Regions from separate parts of the Priestia sp. FSL H7-0729 genome, predicted to be linked through region 1. Evidence: riboswitches for the same ligand, from Rfam matches in the RefSeq annotation. Region 1 holds a riboswitch; the other holds the start of a gene.
What was found. Region 1 has a riboswitch for cobalamin ahead of nikB (nickel ABC transporter permease). Riboswitches for the same ligand answer to the same signal wherever they lie in the genome.

Region 2: another riboswitch for cobalamin. It lies ahead of MHH93_RS06955 (ABC transporter substrate-binding protein); the one in region 1 lies ahead of nikB (nickel ABC transporter permease).

What each region holds. Positions count from the first base shown of each region.
Region 1 is NZ_JBBOTQ010000006.1:127,452-135,526, reverse strand. Features, by position in the region: gene MHH93_RS15820 (ABC transporter ATP-binding protein) at 25-888, opposite strand; gene MHH93_RS15815 (ABC transporter ATP-binding protein) at 878-1,675, opposite strand; gene MHH93_RS15810 (ABC transporter substrate-binding protein) at 1,675-3,267, opposite strand; gene nikC (nickel transporter permease) at 3,282-4,115, opposite strand; gene nikB (nickel ABC transporter permease) at 4,116-5,054, opposite strand; cobalamin riboswitch at 5,222-5,414, opposite strand; gene MHH93_RS15795 (AraC family ligand binding domain-containing protein) at 5,492-6,319, opposite strand; gene MHH93_RS15790 (alpha-glucosidase/alpha-galactosidase) at 6,524-7,825, shown strand; gene MHH93_RS15785 (response regulator) at 7,940-8,075, opposite strand, start outside.
Region 2 is NZ_JBBOTQ010000002.1:144,466-152,540, reverse strand. Features, by position in the region: gene MHH93_RS06985 (cobyric acid synthase) at 1-452, opposite strand, end outside; gene MHH93_RS06980 (adenosylcobinamide-GDP ribazoletransferase) at 582-1,472, opposite strand; gene cobU (bifunctional adenosylcobinamide kinase/adenosylcobinamide-phosphate guanylyltransferase) at 1,469-2,029, opposite strand; gene cobT (nicotinate-nucleotide--dimethylbenzimidazole phosphoribosyltransferase) at 2,026-3,147, opposite strand; gene MHH93_RS06965 (ABC transporter ATP-binding protein) at 3,193-4,011, opposite strand; gene MHH93_RS06960 (FecCD family ABC transporter permease) at 4,008-5,054, opposite strand; gene MHH93_RS06955 (ABC transporter substrate-binding protein) at 5,051-6,049, opposite strand; cobalamin riboswitch at 6,493-6,623, opposite strand; gene MHH93_RS06950 (histidine phosphatase family protein) at 6,793-7,479, opposite strand; gene cbiB (adenosylcobinamide-phosphate synthase CbiB) at 7,470-8,075, opposite strand, start outside.

The sequences.
Region 1 (8,075 bases):
GTTAACGAAAAGCCGCCATCGGTTTCATCCTGACAGACTTTCCTGAAGAACCTCCACCTGCTCTTGTTCTTGTTCCTCGTTTTTCTTCTGCATTTTATACTTCATTTCTCTCAAGGACAACACGGAGGACATCAGGCTCCGGGTATAGGGATGATTCGCTGAGCTGGTCAACTGCGAACTCTCCACAACTTCGACCACCTCACCCTGGTACATGACGGCAATTCGGTCGCTCACCTGCTGAACCACTGCAAGATCATGCGATATAAAAATAGATGAGATACCTGTTTCTTTTCTCAACTCCACCAACAGATCCAGGATCTGCTGTTGAATGGAAACATCCAAAGCAGAAGTGGCTTCATCGAACAGGATGATGTCTGGCTGTACTCCAATTGCACGAGCAATAATTGCTCTTTGTTGTTCTCCTCCGCTCAGTTCATGCGGATATCTATCCGCCGTAGCGGCAGATAATCCTACCCGTTCCAACAACCTGAGCACTTCCTGCTCCGCTTGTTGGCTCTTTATTACTTTATAATTGATAAGTGGTTCCCGAATAAATGCTCCAACCTTCATTCGCGGATTAAAGATAGCCGAAGGCTCCTGAAAGATCATCTGAATCTGCCTTCGTTGCTGGCGTAGCAACCTCCCATTCAATCGGGTAATATCCTGCTGACGATATTGAATCTGTCCTGAAGTTACTCGCTCCAAATGGGTTACACATCTGGCCAGTGTGCTCTTCCCGCTACCACTCTCCCCGACAATCCCCAGACATTCCCCAGGATACAGCTGCAAATGAATAGCTTTCAGTGCATCCACTGCTCTGTGTCCCTTTAACTCATAGGTTTTGCACAGATTTTGCAGTTCCAGAATTGGTAACCGCTCATGAGTCATGAACATTTCCCTCCAATTCAGGTACAGTACTCAGCAGCTTGCAAGTGTATTCATGCTGAGGATCGGATATGACACGGAAAGTATCTCCCATCTCGACCAATGTACCATCCTGCATCACACCTATTCGGTCAGCCATATGAGCCGCAACAGCAATATTGTGTGTTACGATAATCATGCCTGTCCCTTGACGGGAACGAAGCTCACTTAATCGGTTCATCACTTCAATCTGCGTCGTCACATCCAGCGAACTCGTCGGCTCGTCCGCAAGCAGAAGCTCTGGTTCCATCGTAACCGCCATAGCAATTGCTGTACGCTGTTTCATGCCTCCACTAAGCTGCGAGGGGTAGGAACGCATAATTCGTTCGGGATCATCCAGTCCCATGTCCCCGAGCATATTCACAGCCAGGGCATAAGCTGCTTTTTGGGACACGGTAAAATGAGTTCGAATCGCTTCAATATACTGACTACCGATGCTGCGAATGGGATTAAGATAAGATCCACTGTCCTGAAACACCATAGCAATCCGCTTCCCCCGCACGTCAGCCCAATCCAAACGCGAATCACGCAATAGCGCTTTTTCCTGAAAAGAGATCTCTCCCCCAATGTATCGCCCGCCTTCTGGAAGCAGGCCAAGCAAAGCCCGAATCAGGGTTGATTTCCCGCTGCCACTTTCACCTACAATCCCGATAATCTCCCCCTTATTCATGGAGAAGGATAAGTCCCGTAGACCCAGAGAATCTCCCTTGTAAGTTACGGACAGATGATGGACACTCACCAAGGAACTCATTACTGCCCAACCTTGATATTACGATCCAGCAGGTAGAAGTCGATGGGATACATCGTTGCGCCTTGCACGTTACTTTTACTCACAATATTAATCGGGGTATAGGTCAAAAACATATAGGCTGCATCATCCAGGATAATCTGCTGGGCCTCTGCCGCGAGAGCATACCTTTTCTCCACATCAAACTCGGAGTGTAGACGATTGATGACCTCATCGAGCTTCGGATTGCTATATCCACCTACATTCCATTCCGCGCCCGTCATGAAGTAGAAATCCAGAATATACTGCGGATCACCCGTGATACCTGTATTAATGCTTGTTAAAGCGAGGTCGTAATTCCCACTCTTCTGATGATCGGTCAGATCCTCATACGAGGTCATCTCCAATTGAACGCCGATTTCTTTCAGTTGGGACTGCATTGCAGCAGCCACAATCGAATCAGACTCATAAGCGGAGTTGAGAATCAGCTGTAGCGATAGCTTCTTGCCATCTTTTTCACGAATGCCATCGCCATCTGTATCCTTGAAGCCAGCATCATCCAGCAACTGTTGGGCTTTTTCCGGTTCGTAGTCATATCCCTTGATGTTGTCATAACCGAAAGGCAGAGCTGAGGTGAATGGCCCTTTGGCAGCCTGACCGCCCACCAGCGTATTGGCATACATCTCGCGGTCAATACCATAAGAGATTGCTCGGCGAACCTCCGGATCACTCAGCAGCGGATTGCTCGTGTTAAACCACACGAACTGGGTACGCAGGCTGGGAATTTCATCTATGGTGTATTGACTCTTGTCCTGGAATAACGCCAAACTGCTGCGTCCCACGTTACTGGCTACATCAATCTCTCCGGACTGCAGGGCAAGGGCACGTGTACTATCATCCTTGATGTATTTCAACGTCAATGTGTCGACATCTGCCGCGCCGCCCCAATACCCGCCATACTTCTTCACCTGGATCTCCTGATCTGGCGTATAACCTGTCACCATAAATGGCCCGGTAGCAATTGGCTCGCTCTTGAATTTGGATGTATCTGCGCTCGTATCCACAATGATAAACAGTGGCTCGGCGATATTGCCAAGCAGTGACGCATAAGGCTCTGTCGTTTTAATCGTCAGATCTTGTCCTTCAGCAGTCATCGAGGCTACGGGTACAGTCGATCGTCCTCTCTCGTTTAACTCAATGGAGCGTTCAATCGATTTTTTCACCGCGTCGGCAGTTACCTTATTTCCGTTATGGAAAGTTACACCTTCCCGAATATGAAAATGCCAAGTTGTATCATCAACACGTTCCCAAGTATCTGCAATTTTAGGGACCAGCTTCATATTCTCGTCAAACTGAATCAGTGTCTCACCAATCGCTGCACGCGTAAGTGTCCAGCCGTTCCATTCTTCTGCGGGGTCCAGATTGCTGCCAAGCCAGAACAGGGCCACATTCAGATGTGTTGGTGCACTTGTGGTATCCTTGTCCGTAGCCGCTGGCTTCTCCGTTGCTCCCGACGAGGTCGATGGATTATTGGCGGTGCCACAAGCTGCAAGCAAGAATACAACGAACATGGATACAATGGTAAGCAGGATTGATTTTTGAAAATTCCCCTTCATTCTGGTTCCTCCAGTTAAGCTGTATTTTTCTTGGGATCAAGCACATCTCGCAGACTGTCTCCCAGTAAATTAAAAATAATAACGGTGCTAAATATCGCCAGACCTGGATAAATCAACAACCAAGAGGCAGTCTGGAGATATCTTCTGCCTTCATTTAACATGGCCCCCCACTCAGGGTTCGGAGGCTGCGCGCCGAGCCCGAGAAAGGACAAGCCCGAAATGGACAGCATCATGCCTCCCACATCCATCATCGCCATGACGATGAGTGGAGACATCATATTAGGCAGGATCGTCCTGCCAATGATCTGTATCTTACGTGCTCCGCTGAAAGCAGCGGCAGCAACATATTCCTTTTGCTGAAGTGAAATCACTAGGCTTCTCGCCATCCGTGCATACTTCGCCCACCAGACGACCGACAGTGCCAGCACCGTATTGAACAATCCCGGCCCAAGCATCCCCACCACAGCGATCGCAAAAATCAGGCCCGGGAATGCCATTAAGGTATCCGACAGGCGCATGAGAACCATATCCGTTACACCCCGAGCAGTACCGGCGATGACCCCAATCGCTACACCCAGTACGAACACAATGCCAATCATCATAAAGGTGAGCAGCAGCGATGTTCGTGCACCGTACAGAAGACGAGATAATACACATCGGCCCAACTGATCGGTTCCAAGGGGATATTCCATGCTGGATGGCTGCAGTACTTTGGCAAAGTTCGTGGTAAGTGGATCGTGTGGTGCAAGCAGCGGTGCAACCATGGCAAGAATAATCCAGAAGGCGGTCAAAGACAGCAGGAAGGCAAACCAGCGATTTTGCATTAATACAAGTCTGAAGGCTCTCATCTATACATCCACATCCAGTCGGATTCGGGGATCACGAAGATGAGTCCATATATCAACCAGCAGATTCAGGGTGACATATATGATCGCCATCCAGATGACATACCCCTGAATCAGCGGATAATCCCTTGTGAAAATCGCATCTACAGCCATCTGTCCAACGCCCGGCCACACAAATAAACTTTCCACAATCGCTGCACCACCCAACAATGCACCTGTCGTCATGCCCATAAGGGTAACGATCGGCAGCAGAGCATTGGGGAGAATATGACGCAAAATAATAATCGACTCCTTCACACCTCTGGATCTTGCTCCGATCACATAGTTCTGGCTTGTCTCCTCAAGTAGGACCGCACGAATCTGTCTGCTGTACTGGGCAACAAGTGGAATCGCGAGTGTACATGCAGGCAGAATCAGGCTGTACCATCCGGAGTTGCCCATTACTGGCAGCAGCTTCAGTTGTACACCGAAGACCAACATGAGTAACATACCTAACCAGAAGCTGGGCATGGATAATCCGGCAAAAGAGAACAGACGAATGACGTGATCAAGCCATTGGTTACGGTAGACAGCCGACAGCATCCCCAATGGAAAGGAAACCAGTATAACCAGAAACATGGCGCTTCCTGTTAGCCAAAGCGTTGCCGGGAGCCGTGCCATCAGCACGTCCAGCACTGGACGATTGTATTTATATGATGTACCGAAGTCCCCAGTCATCACCTGTCCCAACCAAGTCCCGTACCGATAGAGAAAGGGCTCGTCCAATCCAAGCTCCGACCTCACCTGCCTGACCAGCTCATCAGATGGCGTTACCCCTGTAGACATAAGCATAAGTCTGGCTGGATCTCCAGGAGACAGGTAGGTTAGCAGGAACGTCAGGAACGTGATGCCGAACAATACGACTACCAGTTGCATTAATCGTTTAATGATATATCTGCTCACGTGTTCAAACGTCCTTCCCCAAAACTTTATGTATATGCCATGATGTTCTCCGTCCATAGCAAAAAAGGCGTCCCTCTCCGTGTTACTGGATGAGGACGCCTTAAATAAACAGATTTTCAGAAAAAATCATGCTCTCTAAACACCTTCCTATCTCCCGTAGGGTACTACTGTGTTTGTTAAACCTGGCAGGTCTCCTGGCTCCAGAATCATCGTCACTTGCAGCTCCTTCCCGGCTTAAACCAGTGGATTATCGCTACCTGACTCCTCTGTTACAGTGGCGGGACCGCGCCGGTATTACACCGGACTTCCCTATTAAGCTTCCACCCTGACGGGCAAAGCACCAAGTTCCACATATTCAATTACACTTCTGTATCAGTATAGCGGGACAACGTTTAATGATCAAAACTTTTCTTTCAAATTTGAAACACTAGGTGCGTCTAATCGCGAATTCTCGACCCCTTCGGAGATACGCCCGTCACACGCTTAAACATCTTGGAAAACAATAATGGGTCCGTATAACCGACAGAATGGGCCACTTCACTGACCGACAGCCCTGGATTCTGAAGAAGTTGGGCAGCCCTATTCATACGGTACTCCAGAAAAAATGACTGTAGCGACATGCCATATCGCTCTTTGAATAATCCCGATAGATACGTGCGATCCAGCCCCACGGCTTGGGCAATATCCAGTATGGAAGTTCGCTGACTGTACCTGTTCTCCATAAATTGCACCGCCTGCCGGATGTATGTTTCTTTGTTTGAAAGGAGCTGCCCGACCTCTTCCTTCACAGGTGAAGAAGAGATTAATTCTGCCATCAAGCGGTACAAGAGACTCTGGTTCAACACATCACCTTCCGGTCGCGTGGAAGCTTGGACCATCTCCGTATATAACTGTTCCATCGTAATCGTATCATGGACATCATATATCGGGCGCTCCGGGCTCAGTTGGGCACGTTGCATGAATGCTTTGGCTTGTACCCCTTTGAAGCCGAACCACGAATACGTCCAGGGCTCCTTTGGATCTGCCTCATAATGAATAAGCGTGTCCGGGAAAATGATAAAACCCTGTCCTTCGCTAAGCTTGTATTCCTGATCCCCCATGTACACGATGCCCCGTCCTTCATGGATGTAATGCACAATATAGGAATCACGTACACCCGGTCCCCAATAATGGGCGGGTTCACACGCCTCCCACCCGAAGAACAACAAGACCAGTTCCATCTTTGTCCAGTCCGTGGCTACCACATTCATCTCTATTTTTCTCATTTTATGCCCTCCCTCCTTGTTTCCTTCCGAGGCTCACCATCTGTATGTCTAATTAAATTATAACAGCTAAAGGACACAAATATTAGTTGAAAGCGGAAACAAAAATGGGATTATGCCATGTTTGAAAGGGGTTGAGCCATAGTTATATGTGCCGAATCGGCCTATAGTTGGGGTACAACATTTTTCAGGGAGGCTGAACTTAAGATGAACAAAATTACGTTTCTTGGTGCAGGAAGCACCGTCTTTGTCAAAAATGTATTGGGTGATGTCATGATGACCGAAGCACTGCAGGATTTTGAGCTGGCATTGTTCGATATCGATGCTGAACGTTTGAGCGATTCAGAGCGTTTGCTGACCAGTCTGGCCCGTTCACTCGGAAGTCGTTGCGTCGTGAACGTGTATCATGACCGCAAAGAAGCGCTGCGCGGGGCCAAATATGTCATCAACGCCATCCAGGTCGGTGGATATGATCCATGTACCATTACGGACTTCGAGATTCCGAAGAAATACGGACTACGTCAAACGATTGCAGATACACTCGGGATAGGCGGGATTTTCCGTAACTTGCGGACGATTCCGGTCATGCTGGATTTTGCCCGGGATATGCAGGAAGTATGTCCGGATGCATGGTTCCTGAACTATACCAACCCGATGGCCGTGCTTACCAATGTCATGAATGTGCATGGTGGGATCAAAACCGTAGGTTTGTGTCATAGTGTGCAGGTATGTGTACCACATCTGTTCGATGCACTGGGGATTGATCAGACAGGTGTTGTGGCTAAAATTGCAGGGATCAACCACATGGCGTGGTTGCTCGAAGTTACAAAAGACGGGCAGGACCTGTACCCTGAGATTAAACGACTGGCGAAGGAAAAACAGAAAGAACAGCATGATGACATGGTTCGTTATGAACTGATGCAGCGTTTTGGCTATTATGTAACGGAATCCTCCGAACACAATGCCGAATACCACCCTTATTTCATCAAGCGGAATTACCCGGAGCTGATTGAACGCTTCAACATTCCACTGGATGAGTATCCACGCCGCTGTGTGAACCAGATTGAAGGCTGGAAAGAGATGCGTACCAAGCTGTTTGCCAGCGAAAATATAGAACATACCCGTAGCCGTGAATACGCATCGCATATTATCGAAGCAATGGAGACGAACAACCCGTACAAGATTGGCGGCAACGTCATGAATAACGGACTGATTACGAACCTGCCGCGTGAGGCCTGTGTCGAGGTACCTTGTCTGGTCGATGGATCAGGGATCAGCCCTACGTACATTGGAGATCTGCCTCCACAACTCGCGGCATTGAACCGGACAAACATCAATACGCAACTGCTGACCATTGAAGCAGCTATCACTGGAAAAAAAGAACATATCTATCACGCCGCCATGCTTGATCCACACACGGCTGCCGAACTGTCTATCGACGACATCGTAGCGATGTGTGATGAGTTGATTGAAGCTCACGGCGACTGGTTGCCGAAATATACCTCATAATTTATAAGCACCGTTCCTTTGCAGATAAAGGGGACGGTGTTTTCTTCTTCCATAACGCTCACCGCTGAAAGGTGCATCACATCATTGTTATGAAATGTTTGACTCCCTTAAACCTTATTCGGCAGGGAGTAAAAAGCGATAACCAATGCCAGGCTCCGTCTGAATATATCGCGGATTGGTTGGATCTTCATTTAATTTCTTGCGCAGATGTCCCACATATACCCGAAGATAATGGCTATCGGACTCATGA
Region 2 (8,075 bases), on a different contig from region 1:
CAGCCTGCCAGATTCATATTGACGATATCCCGATCCTTCAGATTGATCTCCGCAGGACTACCCGCTCCTTCCATCAGCACAATATCATAGGTATCCCGTAGCCGGTTCAACGCATCCATAACCGTCTGTTTTGCTTCAGGCAGGAAATGCTGACGGTAGTCCGAAGCACTCATCTGGGCAAAAGGTACACCGTGTACCACGATCTGCGAATGCATGTCCCGCACCGGCTTGATCAGGATCGGGTTCATGTCGGTTGTCGCCTCAATACCGCAGGCTTCGGCCTGTGCCCCCTGGGCCCGACCAATCTCCTTGCCATCTTCCGTCACATAGGAATTTAGTGCCATATTCTGTGACTTGAACGGAGCAGGCATGAAGCCATCCTGTTTAAAAATTCGGCACAATGCCGTTGTAATCACACTTTTACCTACATCAGAAGCCGTTCCTTGCAGCATGAGTACTGCCGCTGTTTGCTGTACAAGCTTACCCTCCACGATCTCTCCCCCTGTCTGCGTGTTATATCCAGTTCACCTTGCTCCCTATCTCATGCGTAACGCTCACCATACTGCTTCACACTTCAAAAGTTAAAGCCAGAACAGTCCTTGTAGCACGCTCAGCACAGTCAACAAAGCCGCCTCCAGCAGCTCATTCATGGCACCATACGTATCCCCGGTTAAACCGCCGAGCCGCTCACTGATTCGGGCAGCCACGAAACGGCCGATGTAATAACACGCCACAGGCAGAATAATAACGGCCGTCAACGGGTATAGCCACCATGGCAGTGTTCCCAGACCACTCAGCATCGCATCTGCAATTCCCATATCCGACTTGAAAAGCCACACCGCGGCAAACGTAACTGCCCCTGCGATCAAGGTCAGCCCCACAGCTGAGCTGCGTGCTCGCTGGACTTCCTTCCGCTCACCGAGATCTTTGAACAATACCGCAAGTCCATCATCTCCGCGCGCATTCGGCCAGGCCGACATCGCATACACCATGAACCAGCGACTCCAGATCATGGGCAGGATCAGCAGTGCACCGTACACCCAGTGGCCCCGGGCAATAAAGTCGGCGATCAGCGCAGCCTTCATCATAAGTAGCAGCACACAGGCAATGACTCCCATGGCGCCCACACGACTGTCTTTCATAATCTCCAGCATCCGTTCACGGGTACGGTAACTGAGCAAGCCATCTGCCGTATCCATCCATCCGTCAAGATGAAGGCCACCAGTGAGCCATACCCATAACGTCAAGGTCAGGACAGCAGCGGGAAAGGCGGGAAGCACTGCACCGCTTAAGGCTCCGGCGAGCCAGACACACAGACCGATTGCAGCACCGACCAGCGGATAAAAGACCACACTTTCCCGCAGCAGCGGCGGGACAAAATCGATTTGCATTTTGACAGGGAAACGGGACAAAAATTGAAAAGCGGCTGCCGCCGCATGTTTGCGTTGAGGAGCAGGCGTGCCATCCTTCATAAGCGATACTCCTTGCTTTTCAGTTCAGTCGCAATGCCTACGGTCACCAGAAACACTTCACCACATATCGCCGCAATGCGCTGATTCAGTACACCGGCCAGATCCCGATATTTTCTGCCAAGGGCATACTCCGGTACGATCCCGTCCCCCACTTCATTCGTAACCAGAACAAGTAAACCTGGATAGTCCCGAATCGCTTCAACCAGCGCGTCCAAATGTCCCTGTAACACATGCTTCTCGTCATGCTCATGTGCTAACAAAACATTCGTCAGCCACAGTGTCAGGCAATCCACCAGAATGGTGGGTGCAGAAGTCCCTGTATGCCCTTCACCCATGCGGCTTATCAAAGCAGGCAGATGTATCGGCTCTTCCATCGTATGCCACAGATACCCTGATGCCTCGCGCTGATGCTGATGCATGGCGATACGCTCACGCATTTCATCATCGTACGCCTGGGCTGTCGCCACATACCAAGCCTCCGAGGAACGCTGCATGCAGAGACGTTCGGCAAAGGAGCTCTTGCCACTGCGTGCCCCGCCCGTCACCAGTACACTCATCGGGAACCCTCTCTTTGCACGGCTGAGTCATCCGACGCAGCGGAGTCCGAAGCAGGGCTTGTCCCGTCTGAGACACCCGCGCTTGCAAAGGTCGCCATCTCGTTCAGAATAAGACATGCTGCGTCAATCAGATGAAGACTGAGCACACCACCTGTGCCTTCACCCAGACGCATGTCCAGATCCAGCATCGATTTCAGGTCCAGTTCACGCAGCAGCGCTCCATGTCCATTTTCATGTGAAGTATGGGAAGCGATCATATAAGCTGTGCTCAGCGGTGCAAGTTGTCTTGCAACCAGCGCTGCTGCGGTAGAGATGAACCCGTCTACAACAACCGGGCAATGATGAGCAGCTGCTGCGAGGATAACCCCCGTGAGTCCGGCAATCTCCAGTCCGCCCACCTTGCACAGAACATCCAGTGCATCTTCCGGGTTCGGAGTGTTCACGCTAAGCGCCCGGCTGACTACAGCAGCCTTGCGCTGCAAGCCTGCATCATCAATACCGGTACCTCTCCCCACGGCGGCGGCAGGGGCAACTCCGGTTAGTGCGCTCATTACCGCAGCACTTGCGGTGGTGTTGCCAATTCCCATTTCTCCGGTGACAAACAACTGTGTTCCCTTCGCCACCTCTGCCGATACCACTTCGGCTCCTGCAAGGATCGCCCGAACCGCCTCATCCCGGGTCATCGCTGCCCCTCGGGCCATGTTGGCCGTGCCTTTGCGAATTTTACGGGAGAGTAGGCCCGGATGTTCAAGATCGGCATTCACCCCGATATCCACACAGATCACATCAGCACCTGCGTGACGTGCAAGCACATTCACGGCTGCGCCCCCAGCGAGGAAATTCAGGACCATCTGCGGAGTCACTTCAGCAGGAAAAGCACTGATGCCTTCTTCCACTACGCCGTGATCTGCGGCCATGACAATGACCGCCCTGTGATCAAAACGCGGACGTACATTGCCCGTCATGCCTGCCAGGCGAATTACCAGCTCTTCCAATTTGCCCAGACTCCCCGGCGGCTTCGTCAACGAATCCACGTGAGCAGAGGTTTCTGCCGCCACTTCCTGGTCAGGAGCAGTAATTTTACTTATTAAATGCTCCAACACCTGTTCATTATTCATACAACCAGCACTTCCTTCATCAAAATATGGGTTGCCCCGCTTCCTTTAATCGTTGTCCCGCCGCAGCAGCAGTTGAGGTATGGCATGGTCGGGATGAGAGACAATCGCGGGTTTGACGCGAAATATATCCTGAATATTCTCATCGTTGATCAACGTATGAGGCGTGCCCTTTCCAACCGCCATCCCCTCACGCAGCGCCAGAATGTGATCGCAAAATAATGCGGCCAGATTCAGATCATGCAGCACAGCTACAATCGTAATGTTCGTTCTCTGTCGCCATGCCGATAACAATTCCATGAATTGCAATTGATATTTAATATCCAGAAACGTAGTCGGCTCGTCCAGCAACAGCAACCTTGGTTCCTGAGCCATGACTTTGGCTAGTGCGACCCGCTGTCGTTGTCCACCGCTGAGTGCATCCAGCGGTCTGTCCGCGAGCTCTGTTAATCCCAGGTCTTCAAGCACCCTGTCCACCACAAGTGCCCCATCACCCGCTTCCCGCCCCAGCCAGTTCTGGTACGGATATCGCCCCATCTCCACCACGTCTCGTACAGGATAAGAGATGGGTGGCAAGCCGTCCTGCTGCAATACAGCGATCATGCGTGACAAGTCCTTACGGCTATATGAGCCGATGTCTCGACCATCGATACGGATCTGACCTTCGCTTAACTGTTCTGTTCCGGCAATAAGCTGGATCAGAGTGGACTTGCCGCTGCCGTTTGGACCGACAACTCCCCACCAGTCACCCTCGCCAACATGCCAGTCTACACTACGCAATGCCTGGTGATTACCATATAACTTTCCTGCTCCCTTGATGGAGATAAGAGAAGTCGAAGTCGAGTTGGAACGGGTACTGGAATTCATGGCATCATCCCCCTCTGCAACTTTTTGTTCCGGTGCAGCAGGTAAGCAAAGAACGGCGCACCAACAAAGGCGGTGACCACCCCGAGCGGAATTTCAGTGGGCGCCAGCAACGACCTGGCGATGGTATCGGCCCACACCATAAAGATCGCTCCACCAATGGCAGATAAAGGTACCAACAGTCGGTAATCCGGCCCCACCAGCAGCCGCAACATATGCGGAATCACCAATCCAACGAATCCGATGACACCCGATACCGAGACAGCCCCAGCGGTCAGCAGTGTGCCGACTGCCAGCACGGACAGCTTAAGCCTGTCCACTCCGATCCCAATATGTGCCGCTTGACGTTCTCCCAGTGCAAGCACATTCAACGACCGTGCGCGGCTCCAGAGAAAGATTAAACCCAGCAGAAAATACGGGAAAAGGATGGCCGTATACGACCACCCGCGTAATGCCAGACTTCCCATCGTCCAGTATATAATTTCATTAATCGTCTGTTTCGACATGGTCGACAGGAAGGAAACCACTGCGCCCAGGAAACTTTGCATGACCACACCAGCCAGAATAAGGCTGTGTGTTGGTATTTTACGCCCTTCACGAGCCAGTGCCATCACAAACCATAACGTGATTACACCCGTCAAAAACGCAATCAAAGGTAACGTCCAGATTCCGATCAGTGCATACTGCAATCCGAAGAAAATCAGGAAAGCAGCCCCCACCGACGCACCGGATGATACACCAAGTGTAAACGGATCGGCCAGTGGATTACGCAGCACACCCTGGAAGCCCGCACCCGCAATGGCCAGTGAAGCACCCACGAGCACAGCAAGCAGTACGCGCGGAAAACGGACTTTCCAGATAATCTGTTCGGCTGCCTTATTCCAATCCGGTGTAATCCAGTCGCCCACCCAGGGAATTTTGTGAATCAGGATACCTGCAATATCCCGGATCGGCAAAGCTACTGAACCAATGCCCGTGCAGATGAGCACGGTGAGCACCAGCAGCACCATGCCCGTCGTTCCGAACAGGATCAGCTTTTTACTCATTGGAACAAGTCAGGGTAGATCGCTTTGGCTACTTCTTTCAACCCTTGAGTTACCCGTGGACCCGGACGGCTCAGCAGGTTGGCATCCAGGCCAATAACCGCGTCATTTTTCACAGCCGTAATTTGATCCCAGCCGCTACGCGCCTTGATGATTTGATCCAGTGTTTTGGAGTTCTCATCAATCACATCGTTGGCGTACAAGATTACATCGGGGTTAGAGGCAATCACGTTTTCTTCATTAATTTCATACCAACCCTCTTTGTCCGAAGCAATATTGCTACCACCGGCTACAGTAATAAGTTCATCCATGAATTCGCCTTTACCTACAGTCCAGCCTGGGGAGAATTCAACGTATACGTTTTTCTTCTCTTCTGGTTTAACGGCCTTCACCGCTTCGGTTACATCCGTCACGTCCTGTTTCATCTGAGTGATGATTTCTTGTGCTTTTTCCTGATGATCGGTGATTTTACCGAAGGTTTCGATATTGTTCATCACATCGTCGATAGATTTAGGATCCGTTTTGAAAATGGTAATACCCAGTTCGCGCAGCTTCTTCACCGCATCCTCGCTCATCGAGATACCTGTGAAGACAATATCGGCTTCAGCGGCAATGATGGACTCTTCATTCGGCTTGGTGATGCCGCCCATTTTAGCTTTGGTTGCTGCTGCTTCCGGATAGTCGTCATAGTCGGATACACCAACAATTTGATCGTCCAATCCAAGAGCAAACAGGGATTCCGTCTCAGCCGGAGACACGGATACAATTTTGGCTGGCGCCTTTTCAAAAGTAAACGATTCACCCGTCGCATCCGTAACGGTCAGTGGATATTGTGTTTTGAGGTCCGTCTGCGCCTGGCCTTGGGACTGCTCCTGTGCTGGTTGCTGTGAAGTACCTGTGCCCTCGTTCGTTGTTGCATTGCCACATCCGGCCAAAGCCAGTGCGAGTGCCGCTGCACTAAGCAGGGATGCTACGCTTTTCCAATTTTTGAAATTCATTCTGTTATTCTCCCCTTCTCTATCTGTACTATTTTCTTGCATTGTGCCAAACTTTTACTTCCATGCCTTGGTGTTCCTGTACAAGTTAAACCCATCAATTTTACACAAATCCACTCCGATTGCAGTACCATCTTCCGATCGCTGTTATCCCCAGATTTTTTTGATTCCCTTTTCGAAAGGGAAACTCCGGGGATAAGCGTATGCTTCCGATGTAGCTTTCTTGTAGAAAGCTTTAAGCGAACACTCCGTTTCTTCAGATCGGTTCTGCACTCTTCGTTAACGTGTATAAGTTCGGTTTTTTTACATGAACAATAAAAAAATCCCCAATCCATACGTCCAGGATCAGGGATGACGTCTCGCATATGGCAATCTGTACATGTTCAACCAAGGGTTGTCCATGCGCATAGAATAGCCCGAAACGCTGTCCTTTCCTCGAAGGAACACCGGTTTGTACGTCCAGGGCAGGTAACCTGACTTACAGGAATCATCCTGTTTTACAGTGGCGGGACCGTGCCGGATTTGCACCGGCTTCCCCATTTCACCCTTGTGTGTTTCACGACTCGTACTAATAATCTGCCATGAACACAGCCTTCACACGCGGGACCCTTGGTCGCTGATATGGTAAATCATTGCGGTGTAATTTCTGCATGTTGCATACTCGTTCAGGCTTCACTGCCTGCAGCGTATCTGTATCCATGCTGACGTCACACTTCTGTTGTGATTATAGGGTATATTGTACATCCTTACAACCCGATCGGCGGAAAAGTCACTATGCTGCCAAACCATTGATTCCCCTGTCGATCAAGCTGAACCTGAATCGCCTGTCCCGGTACGACATGTGTATCCCAGAACCCAAGCCCGGCAATCAGACGGGACAAGGCATACCGGATGACACCACCATGCGTAACCACAACTATGGTTGGCACTTGCCCCTCATAAAAATGAATCGCAGGCCGCCTCTCCAACAACACCTCTTGGAGAAATGAATCCAACCGTCCGGTAAACTCCTGCCACGATTCACCCTCGGGCGGAGTGACCTTCTGCGGCGCATCAATCCAGCTTCGGTACACAGGGTTATCCTTGAGCTGATCATACGTCAGCCCTTCCCACTCTCCAAAATCATTCTCGCGCAGACGCGAGTCGAACTTCACCTGTCCGATGGCATCAGGAAGAATCTGTTCCAGCGTCTGCCGACAGCGAAGAAGATCACTGCAATATACCTCGTTCCACGAAACATCATTCAATTGTTCATGAAGCGGAGCCAGTTCTTCTTTGGCATTTGGCAGCAGACCAATGTCGGTATGCCCCAGGTACCTTTTTTCCGCATTCCACAGCGTTGTCCCGTGACGGACCCACAGAATGTTTCGTTTCATCGAGGCCGATTGATCCGTATGTACTTTATTGCCTGCATTTCCTTCATTTACGGCCATAACAGCGTCCCTCCTGTCAGCCACACACCCAGCGTTATGAACACGCACAGTACAACAAAAGCCCCTGCCGACCAGAACATCAGGCGTGATGTTCGCACAATATCCTCGGCTTCCATCGGCCGTGTCGCCTCGCCCATGTAGGCGCGAAACGAAGCGACTCCATGATACACGTTATGTCCGCCAAGCCGGATGCGCAGTGCTCCCGCCACCGCTGATTCGGGAAAACCGCTATTCGGACTTGGATGCAGTCTTGCATCCCGTGCGACCATGCGTGCTGCTCCTTTGGCGTCCAGCTTCATGACCCAGGCACCCACAATTAACAGCATCGCGGTCAGCCGGGCAGGTATCCAGTTCGCCACATCATCCAGACGGGCCGAGGCCCAGCCAAGATGCAGATACTTGTCATTTTTATAACCGACCATGGAATCCAGCGTGTTGACGGCACGATAAGCCATAGCTAGCGGAGCGCCTCCAATAAGCGCATAGAATAACGGGGATACAATGGCATCCACGATATTTTCGGCAACCGTCTCTACCGTTCCCCGCACAACCTCCGGTTCATCCAGATGCGCTGTATCACGTCCAACAATCATGCC